Regions from separate parts of the Psychrobacillus mangrovi genome, predicted to be linked through region 2. Evidence: riboswitches for the same ligand, from Rfam matches in the RefSeq annotation. Region 2 holds a riboswitch; the other holds the start of a gene.
What was found. Region 2 has a riboswitch for preQ1 ahead of queF (preQ(1) synthase). Riboswitches for the same ligand answer to the same signal wherever they lie in the genome.

Region 1 (4,432 bases), on a different contig from region 2:
GGTAGAGGGATGGGGATGACTAAAAATCAGCTCTTGTGGCAAATTGAATTCCCTTTGGCATTGCCTTTTATAATGGCGGGTATTCGAACGGCAACTGTGTTAACTGTTGGAATAGCAACTTTAGCAACATTTGTAGGAGCAGGTGGCTTAGGTGATGTCATATATCGAGGGCTACAGTCATATAATAATTCTCTTGTGCTAGCTGGTGCTTTACCAGTTGCTTTATTAGCTATTTTGTTTGATTTTGCATTGAAATGGATTGAGAAAAAAGCTACACCAAAAGGAATGAAAACAGGGGGATGAACGGGAATGAAAAAAACACTATTAACCATTGGAATGGCAGCCTCCTTATTATTAGGGGCATGTTCTGACTCAGAGGAAGCAATCGTGATAAGTGGTAAGCCTTGGACGGAACAGTTTATTCTACCTCAAATATTAGGACAGTATATTGAGGAAAAGACTGACTATAAGGTGGAGTATAAAGAAGGGCTAGGGGAAGTAGCGATTATGACGCCCGCCTTAGAAAAAGGCGATATTGATTTGTACGTGGAGTATACAGGTACAGGATTGAAGGACGTACTGAAAGAAGAGTCAGAAGTCGGTGAAAGCTCGGAAAGTGTTTTAGAGAGAGTTAAAAAAGGATATGAAGAAAAGTTTCAAGCGACTTGGTTAAGCCCACTTGGATTTGAGAATACTTACACACTCGCTTATGCCAAGGATAAAGATTATGATGCAAAAACGTATTCGGATCTTGTGGAAGTTTCGAGAACTGGAAATATGGTATTTGGAGCACCTCATGCATTTTATGAACGTGAGGGAGACGGGTATGATGACTTTATTAATTCGTACCCATTTACATTCACAAGAACAGAAAGTTTAGACCCCAACCTCATGTATGAAGCAGTGAAAAATGGAGATGTGGATATTATTCCTGCATTTACAACAGATGGCCGAATCGAACGTTTTGATTTACAAACAACAGAAGATGATCTAGGGTTTTTCCCTAAATACGATGCTGCTCCAGTCGTTCGTTTAGAAGCTTTAGAGAAATTTCCAGAACTTGAAAAAGTGCTGAATGAATTAGCAGGAAAAATATCTGTAGAAGATATGCTGAAAATGAATGCACGTGTGGATATCGATGGAGATAAAGCGGAAGATGTAGCAAGCGATTTCTTGGTGGAAAAAGGGTTAATCGATAAGTAGTAATTATCTTTTTAGTAGGTAGTTATTTAATCCAAATCATATCAGTGAACAAACCCCAAAAAAGGAAAGAGGGTGACTTCAAAAAGTCGTTTTTAACGACCTATTTTGAGGCACCCTCTATATATTTCCTACATCAGTGATTTAAAGTTCAAACGTTTATTTAAAGCAGCTATTATAGGAATACCTATAGCTAATACGACAAACTCACCAACTGCAACAGTAAGCCATGTATATAAGAAAGGAAGCTCCAATGCAAGGTTTAATTCAACTGCAATGATAAACATTGTTACAGTAAAGATCAATGTATTGAATATCATACGAGGAATATGACCTTTGATATACTTGGAAGCAAAAATTGTGATGGATAAAGTGATAATCGAATGTGCTACCCCAAAAGTTAAATCATATAAACCGAGTGGGGAAAACAGATTAGTCACAAATACGCCGAGTACAATACCAAAAATATATTTTTTATTGAAAACGATTAGGTGATTAAACATTTCAGCTATACGGAACTGTATTGCTCCAAATGCTAAAGGTGCCACCAGTAAAGATACTGCAACATATAAAGCGGCAATAATACCGCTTGTAGCAAGTGTTTTTATTTTCATTATTCATTTCTCCTTAGTTTTTTAAAGTGGGAGGTTCACGAACCACGTTTGATAAATCACAATTGCTAATTCTATGACAGGGGTCGGCATATGTCAAGGGAAATAGAAATCTAGTATCTATTTCTATGTTAAAATTGGAAACAGTATTAAAAAAGGAAGGTTTTAAAATGAAACATTTTTTTGCAATTCTCAGTGCATGCATGATTTTTATTATATGTGGCTGCACTTCCGAAATACAATCTGAAAAAACTGAAACGAAAGTGGAAACATCTGCCGCTAAAATAACCTCTGGGAAAGAAATGAGTGTCCATTTTATTGATGTAGGGCAAGGTGACTCTATTTTTATACAATCACCGGAAGGAAAAACGATGTTAATAGATGGGGGCAAGAAAGACTCAGGTAAAGAAGTAGTAAATTATTTACGTAATCAGGGAGTAGAGAAGTTAGATTATGTCGTCGCAACTCATCCGGATGCCGATCATATTGGTGGACTTCTTGCTGTGTTAAATTCAATTTCCATTAAACACTTTGTAGATTCAGGAAAAGTACATACATCGCAAACATATGAAAATATGCTCCAGCTTATCGCTGATAAGAACATCCCATTTATCGTGCCAAGTAAAGGGGATAAAATTTCATTAGATTCCAATTTGGATATTACCGTTTTAAATGTAGGAGAGGAATCGAATGATAACAATGAAGCTTCTATTGTGTTGAAAGTACAATACGGAGAAATTTCATTTCTTTTAACAGGTGATGCGGATATGGGGGTTGAAAAAAGCATGATGCAACAATACAATCTGCATTCTACTTTTTTGAAAGCCGGACATCATGGGTCCGACACTAGTACTTCGGAGGCGTTTATTCGTGAAGTTAAACCAGAAGTTACGATCTTAAGCTATGGAAAAGATAACTCCTATGGTCATCCAAAACAAGAAGTTGTAAACCATATTAAGAAAATAAACTCCCAAGCTTATTCCACAGCGGAAGTAGGTAATATTGTAGTAACGACTAACGGAGTTGATTATTCTGTTTCCGCACAAGACAGTCCAGAACATGTGGAAGCAAAGAAAACTGTATCCACGCCATCCATCATCATATCAAGCAAGGACTTGCAAGGAGAGACTGTGGGTATAACAAATACCGGGGGTGAAGCGGTAAATTTAAAAGACTGGGAACTTACATCGATCGAAGGCAATCAAGTATATAAGTTTCCAAAAATTGTTCTAGATGCTGGGAAAACCATCTATATCACAAGTGGCCCAGACGCGAAGGAGGGTCAAGGATTCCTTCAATGGACAAAAAGGCAAATTTGGAGAAACGATGGGGATGCAGCTAGCTTGTTTAATGAGAAGGGAGAGGTTATAAGTGAGGTCAAATAAGTACACCTTAGATCGATTCGAAGGGGAACACGCGGTATTTTTAAAGCACCCAAATGAAACTGAAAGCCTACTCGTGGCGCGTTCAGAGATAAATGAACCGTTGGAAGAAGGAGATATTGTGTCCATAACCGTTTTGGAGAACTCCTATAAAATTGAAAAACATGAAAAGGAGACGATGGACCAAAGAGATAAAGTTCAAAGGTTACTAGAGCAATTAAAGAACGGTAAATAAAAAAACAACTATGAAACTAAGGAGTAGAAAACTTTCTCAATTAGTAAAACAAACGTGATTAACATGAATTTTCGAACATTCATGTTAATCACGTTTTTCGCGTTTTTCACGATTGTTATGTTTGTTATGTTTGTTTTGGTGCCTGGCACCAGTAATACTATTGTAATAATTGGTTAGAGAGATTTGTCGTGTAGGAAGTTTTGGACGATGTGCTGTTTGGGTTCGTATGTTTTTAGTGTATAACCTTCTTTTTGGAGCCACTCGATTATCTGAGGGAGGGCTTTTGTTGTTTGGCTTCTGTCATGAAGCAGGATGATGATGTCTCGATCTCCGGATTTATAGGCTTTTTCTACTCCTACTTTTACGTTCTTCACGATTTGGTCAGCTTGTTTATCTGTGTATTTCCAGTCCTGTGAATCTACGTCCCAATCCCATAGTTTGTAGTTGTTTTTAATTAATTCATCTTTCATTGCCGCTGTTATATGAGGCTTACTGCCATATGGGGTTCGAACGAGTTTTGAATCCAACCCAGTCATTTCTTTTATTAGTTTTGTTCCTTCGTTCATTTCTTTTATAAAGGTATTTGCGGATTGGTAAACTTTCGTTTTATCATGAGTCATGCTATGTGTTCCAATATAGTGCCCGTCTTTTAAGACCGATTTTACGATGGATGAGTTCTTTTTCATATGGTTTCCTAGAAAGAAGAAAGTACCTGGGACATTGTATTTTTTTAAGGTGGAATTGTTAAGAGTTGTAAATTTATTTGGTCCATCGTCAAATGTTAAGTAAATAGTTGCTTTAGTTGGCTTTGCCTGTGTTTGTTTAGTTTTCAGCTGTTGGTTTAAATAATTCTCATAATCTGCATGAGACATATGAATCCAGTCGTCTCTATAGATTCGCTGTGTTTTCTGTTTTGGAAAGTTTTCAATTTTATATCCTATCTCTGTAGCAATAAATTTAACGCTTATGAATAGCTTTCCATCTAATTGGACGATTGGAACCCA
Region 2 (4,432 bases):
AGGTTGTAGGGGAGCGACGGACAAACATCAGCCACAATATTACCGAAAAGAAAAGAGCTAATGGAAGTGTCACAGTCACTTCCATCGGCTTTCGTTCATCTGGTAAAGGTGTAGTAGATGTACAGTCCTAAGTGACGGACTCAATGTCACCATCCTCCGAGGACAAACCATCTCAATTAAATCTCTTCTAAAACTCCTTTAATCAAATCAACAAATTTAACTTTTACTTTCCCAGCAACATCAATTACTTCATCATGGTTTAAAGGTTGATCCAAAATACCACTCGCCATATTGGTTAGGCAAGAAATACCGAGTACGTTCATACCTCCATGTATTGCTACAATAGCTTCTGGTACCGTTGACATACCTACAGCGTCAGCTCCTAATGTGCGACTCATACGAATCTCAGCTGGAGTTTCGTAAGTAGGACCGCTCAACCAAGCATAAACTCCTTGTTTTAAGGTTATATCAAGTTTGCTTGCTACTTTGTTTGCAAGAGTACGTAGCTCCATGTTATATACATTTGATAAATCAGGGAAACGAGTTCCCAATTCCTCATTATTTGGTCCGATTAATGGATTGGTTCCAACTAAGTTAAGGTGGTCTGTAATTAACATTAAATCTCCTGGAATAAAATTAGTATTAACGGCACCACAAGCATTTGTGATAATTACCTTCTCTATACCTAGTGCTTTCATCACACGTACTGGGAAGGTGACTTCATCCAAAGTATATCCTTCATAATAATGAAAACGACCTTTCATCGCTGCTACTACTTTTCCGTTTAATTCTCCAATAACAAATTCATTCGCATGTCCAATCGCTTCCGATTTTGCAAAGTGAGGAATTGTACTATAAGGAATTACTACAGCGTTTTTAATCTCATCCGCAAGCGTTCCTAAACCAGAACCTAGAATCAATCCGATTACAGGGCGATCGTCTGTTTTACTCATAATAAAATCTCTAGCTTCTAAAATATCTTGAATATTGTGCATTAATAATTCCTCCTTAAAACATTACATTAAGTATATGCCCACTTTAAAAAGTTAAGCATGTTATCGATAAAAGTCTAATTGAGTGATGGAGCATTGTAAAGAAAACTAAAATAATACTTCTTTTTTGAATTTTTATAATTCAAGGGTTCGTAAACGGAGTTTAGTAGAAAAAATAATCTTGGGGATGAGCGAGTGGTGTGTTGGAGTAAAATGAATAAGTAGAAATCTCTACCTGACACAAGTAGAAATCTCTACTATTCTATGTTCCAAGTTTCAAAATTAATATAAAATCTCTCCTAGGCAATAATGGTTTGTAATAATAGCGTCAATAACTCATCTAATGTTTCTGGTAATTGTTCTGGTAAACCTATTGGACTCTTCATTTCTATTCCTCCTTGAATCTTGTAATCTATTAACAATATAGTCAATCTAATTGGAATTTATACATACATTTATAAGATATTATTAAAAAAGTTTATAATCTCTTAAAAAAGAGATTATCGGCCCAAACTGCAACATTACTTCTACAGATTCTAAATTAGTAATCTATATAAATGACTATTTGACGTTCACGAAAGTATTCTATATTATAGATAAGTACCCGAACTTGATCGGGAGAGGTTCATAGCTGATACCCTCTATAAAAAACTATGGATACATGACTTTTCGCCATGTCCATATTTGGGCATGGCTTTTTTGTTTTTTTATCCTATACGTTTGCAATAGAATGTTAGAGATGCCTCTATAAAAAGTTTTATTAGGAGGTTTTTATTATGTCTGGCAGAAGCCAAGAAGAAGGTTTAAAGGATTTAACACTGTTGGGTAACCAAGGCACACAATATTCATTTGAATATGCACCAGAGGTACTAGAGTCTGTAGATAATCTACATTCAAATCGGGATTATTTTGTAAAATTTAATTGTCCAGAGTTTACTAGTTTATGTCCTATTACACAACAGCCGGATTTTGCGACAATGTATATTTCGTACGTTCCAGATAAAAAAATTGTGGAAAGTAAATCGCTAAAATTATATTTATTTAGTTTTAGAAACCATGGTGATTTCCATGAAGATTGTGTCAACATCATCATGAACGATTTAATTAAATTACTTGATCCTAGATATATTGAGGTTTGGGGGAAGTTTACACCGCGAGGTGGAATTTCGATTGATCCATGGTGCAACTATGGGAGACCAGGTACTAAATACGAAGAGATGGCAAATTATCGTTTGATGAACCATGATCTATACCCAGAAAAAATCGATAATCGATAAATAAGTAATTGAATAGTCTTTTAGAAGAAAGAGGTTATTAGCTACCCTCATTAAAAAAACTAAGAAGAAAACGGCATTCTTTTTAGGGTGCTGTTTTTTCGTTATAAGGGAGTTTTACAGATGAAGAAAGAAAAAGCAATCATTGTGTTTAGTGGAGGTCAGGACAGTACGACTTGTCTGTTCTGGGCAAAAGAACGTTTTAAAGAGATTGAGGCAGTAACTTTCGATTATGGTCAAAGGCATAGTCTTGAAATTGAATGTGCGAAAGAGATAACAGAGGAGCTTGGTATTAAGCATCATATTTTGGATATGTCTCTTCTGAATCAGCTTGCTCCGAATGCATTGACTCGAGATGACATAGCGGTAAAAGACGGAGAAGAAGGCGAACTGCCATCGACTTTTGTACCCGGGCGGAATCTGCTGTTTCTTTCATTTGCCGGAGTTTTAGCGAGCCAAGTAGGGGCCAAGCATATCGTGACTGGAGTTTGTGAAACGGATTTTAGCGGATATCCAGATTGCCGTGACATTTTTGTTAAATCTTTAAACGTAACGTTAAATTTATCAATGGACGATTCCTTTGTGATTGATACACCGCTAATGTGGTTGAACAAGGCCCAGACATGGGAGCTTGCAGATCAGCTTGGGGCACTTGAGTTTGTTCGGGAAAGAACGTTAACCTGTTATAACGGCGTGATTGCAGATGGTTGTGGTGAATGCCCGGCTTGTAAGTTAAGGAAAAAAGGGCTCGATGAGTATTTAAGCTTCCGAAAGGAGTCCTAAGGCATGTCTGATTTTAGAATTGTCGATAAGCTCCAAAAAATAGATGAAGATATTCAAAGGAGTCAATTGAGGTATCATTCAAAGCGCGTTCTTGTTAGCAAGGAATTTACCTTTGATGCTGCCCATCATTTACATAACTACGAAGGGAAATGTAAAAATCTACATGGCCATACGTACCGTGCTGTTTTAGGACTTAGTGGTTATACGGATGATCGCGGGTTGATGATTGATTTTGGCGATATAAAAGAAATATGGAAACAAAAAATAGAGATTTATTTGGATCATCGTTATCTAAATGAAACTCTTCCATCCATGAATACAACGGCAGAAAACATTGTTGTCTGGATCTACGAAAAGTTAGCTGATGCATTGCTTGATGAACAAAGATATAACGGGGCGCGTGTAGAATTTATTCGACTTTATGAAACTCCAACAAGCTATGCTGAAGCGAGACGGGAGTGGATGGAAGTTGAGTAAGGTACCTGTTATGGAGATTTTTGGACCGACGATTCAAGGTGAGGGAATGGTAGTCGGCCAGAAGACTATGTTTGTGCGGACTGCGGGCTGTGACTATTCCTGTTCCTGGTGTGATTCATCGTTTACATGGGATGGCAGCGGGAAGCATCTTATTGTCCAAATGACAGCAGAAGAAATTTGGTCTGAGTTGAAACGCCTTGGTGGCAACGGTTTTTCATTTGTCACGATTTCTGGTGGAAATCCTGTACTTCTTCGCAATCTAAATGCACTCATTGCTATTTTAAAAGAAAACGAGATAAAGATCGGAGTGGAGACGCAGGGAAGCAAGTGGCAAGAGTGGTTGTATGAGATCGATGAACTGACTATTTCTCCAAAGCCTCCTAGTTCTGGAATGATCACGGACTTTTCGGTTCTCTCGGACATAATTGGAAAGCTTAAAAATCAAAACAATGAGCAGCATTTATCTCTCAAAATAGTCGTTTTCAATCAAGAGGATTATGATTATGCCAAGAAAGTTCACCTTCGATACCCAATGATTCCTTTTTATCTCCAGGTTGGTAATGATGAAATCACGACGACTGATAATCCGCGATTGATCAGTCGCTTATTGGAAAAGTATGAGGCATTGATCGACAGGGTGATCGCAGATGAGGAATTAAGGGATGTCAAAGTACTGCCACAGCTACATGCACTTGTTTGGGGAAATAAAAGAGGTGTATAAGTAAGTGAGTGGCAAAAAAACTATATTTAAATTTACTTGAGGAGTAACATCATGAGAATATTATTCTATTTATTATCTATTATCACCGCTAACGTGGTAACGGCAGCATTTGCGCCATTACAATTTGGGATTTTTATCGTTCCCATGGGAACTCTACTAATTGGAGCTACTTTCATTTTCCGAGA

Region 1: another riboswitch for preQ1. It lies ahead of WAX74_RS11485 (QueT transporter family protein); the one in region 2 lies ahead of queF (preQ(1) synthase).

What each region holds. Positions count from the first base shown of each region.
Region 1 is NZ_JBAWSY010000007.1:91,086-95,517, reverse strand. Features, by position in the region: gene WAX74_RS11495 (ABC transporter permease) at 1-303, shown strand, start outside; gene WAX74_RS11490 (glycine betaine ABC transporter substrate-binding protein) at 310-1,203, shown strand; gene WAX74_RS11485 (QueT transporter family protein) at 1,332-1,814, opposite strand; PreQ1 riboswitch class I at 1,822-1,866, opposite strand; gene WAX74_RS11480 (lamin tail domain-containing protein) at 1,982-3,196, shown strand; gene WAX74_RS11475 (DUF3006 domain-containing protein) at 3,183-3,428, shown strand; gene WAX74_RS11470 (polysaccharide deacetylase) at 3,602-4,432, opposite strand, start outside.
Region 2 is NZ_JBAWSY010000005.1:58,693-63,124, reverse strand. Features, by position in the region: gene WAX74_RS09110 (purine-nucleoside phosphorylase) at 177-995, opposite strand; gene WAX74_RS09105 (hypothetical protein) at 1,292-1,423, opposite strand; PreQ1 riboswitch class I at 1,607-1,653, shown strand; gene queF (preQ(1) synthase) at 1,769-2,269, shown strand; gene queC (7-cyano-7-deazaguanine synthase QueC) at 2,390-3,049, shown strand; gene queD (6-carboxytetrahydropterin synthase QueD) at 3,053-3,526, shown strand; gene queE (7-carboxy-7-deazaguanine synthase QueE) at 3,519-4,247, shown strand; gene WAX74_RS09080 (VUT family protein) at 4,299-4,432, shown strand, end outside.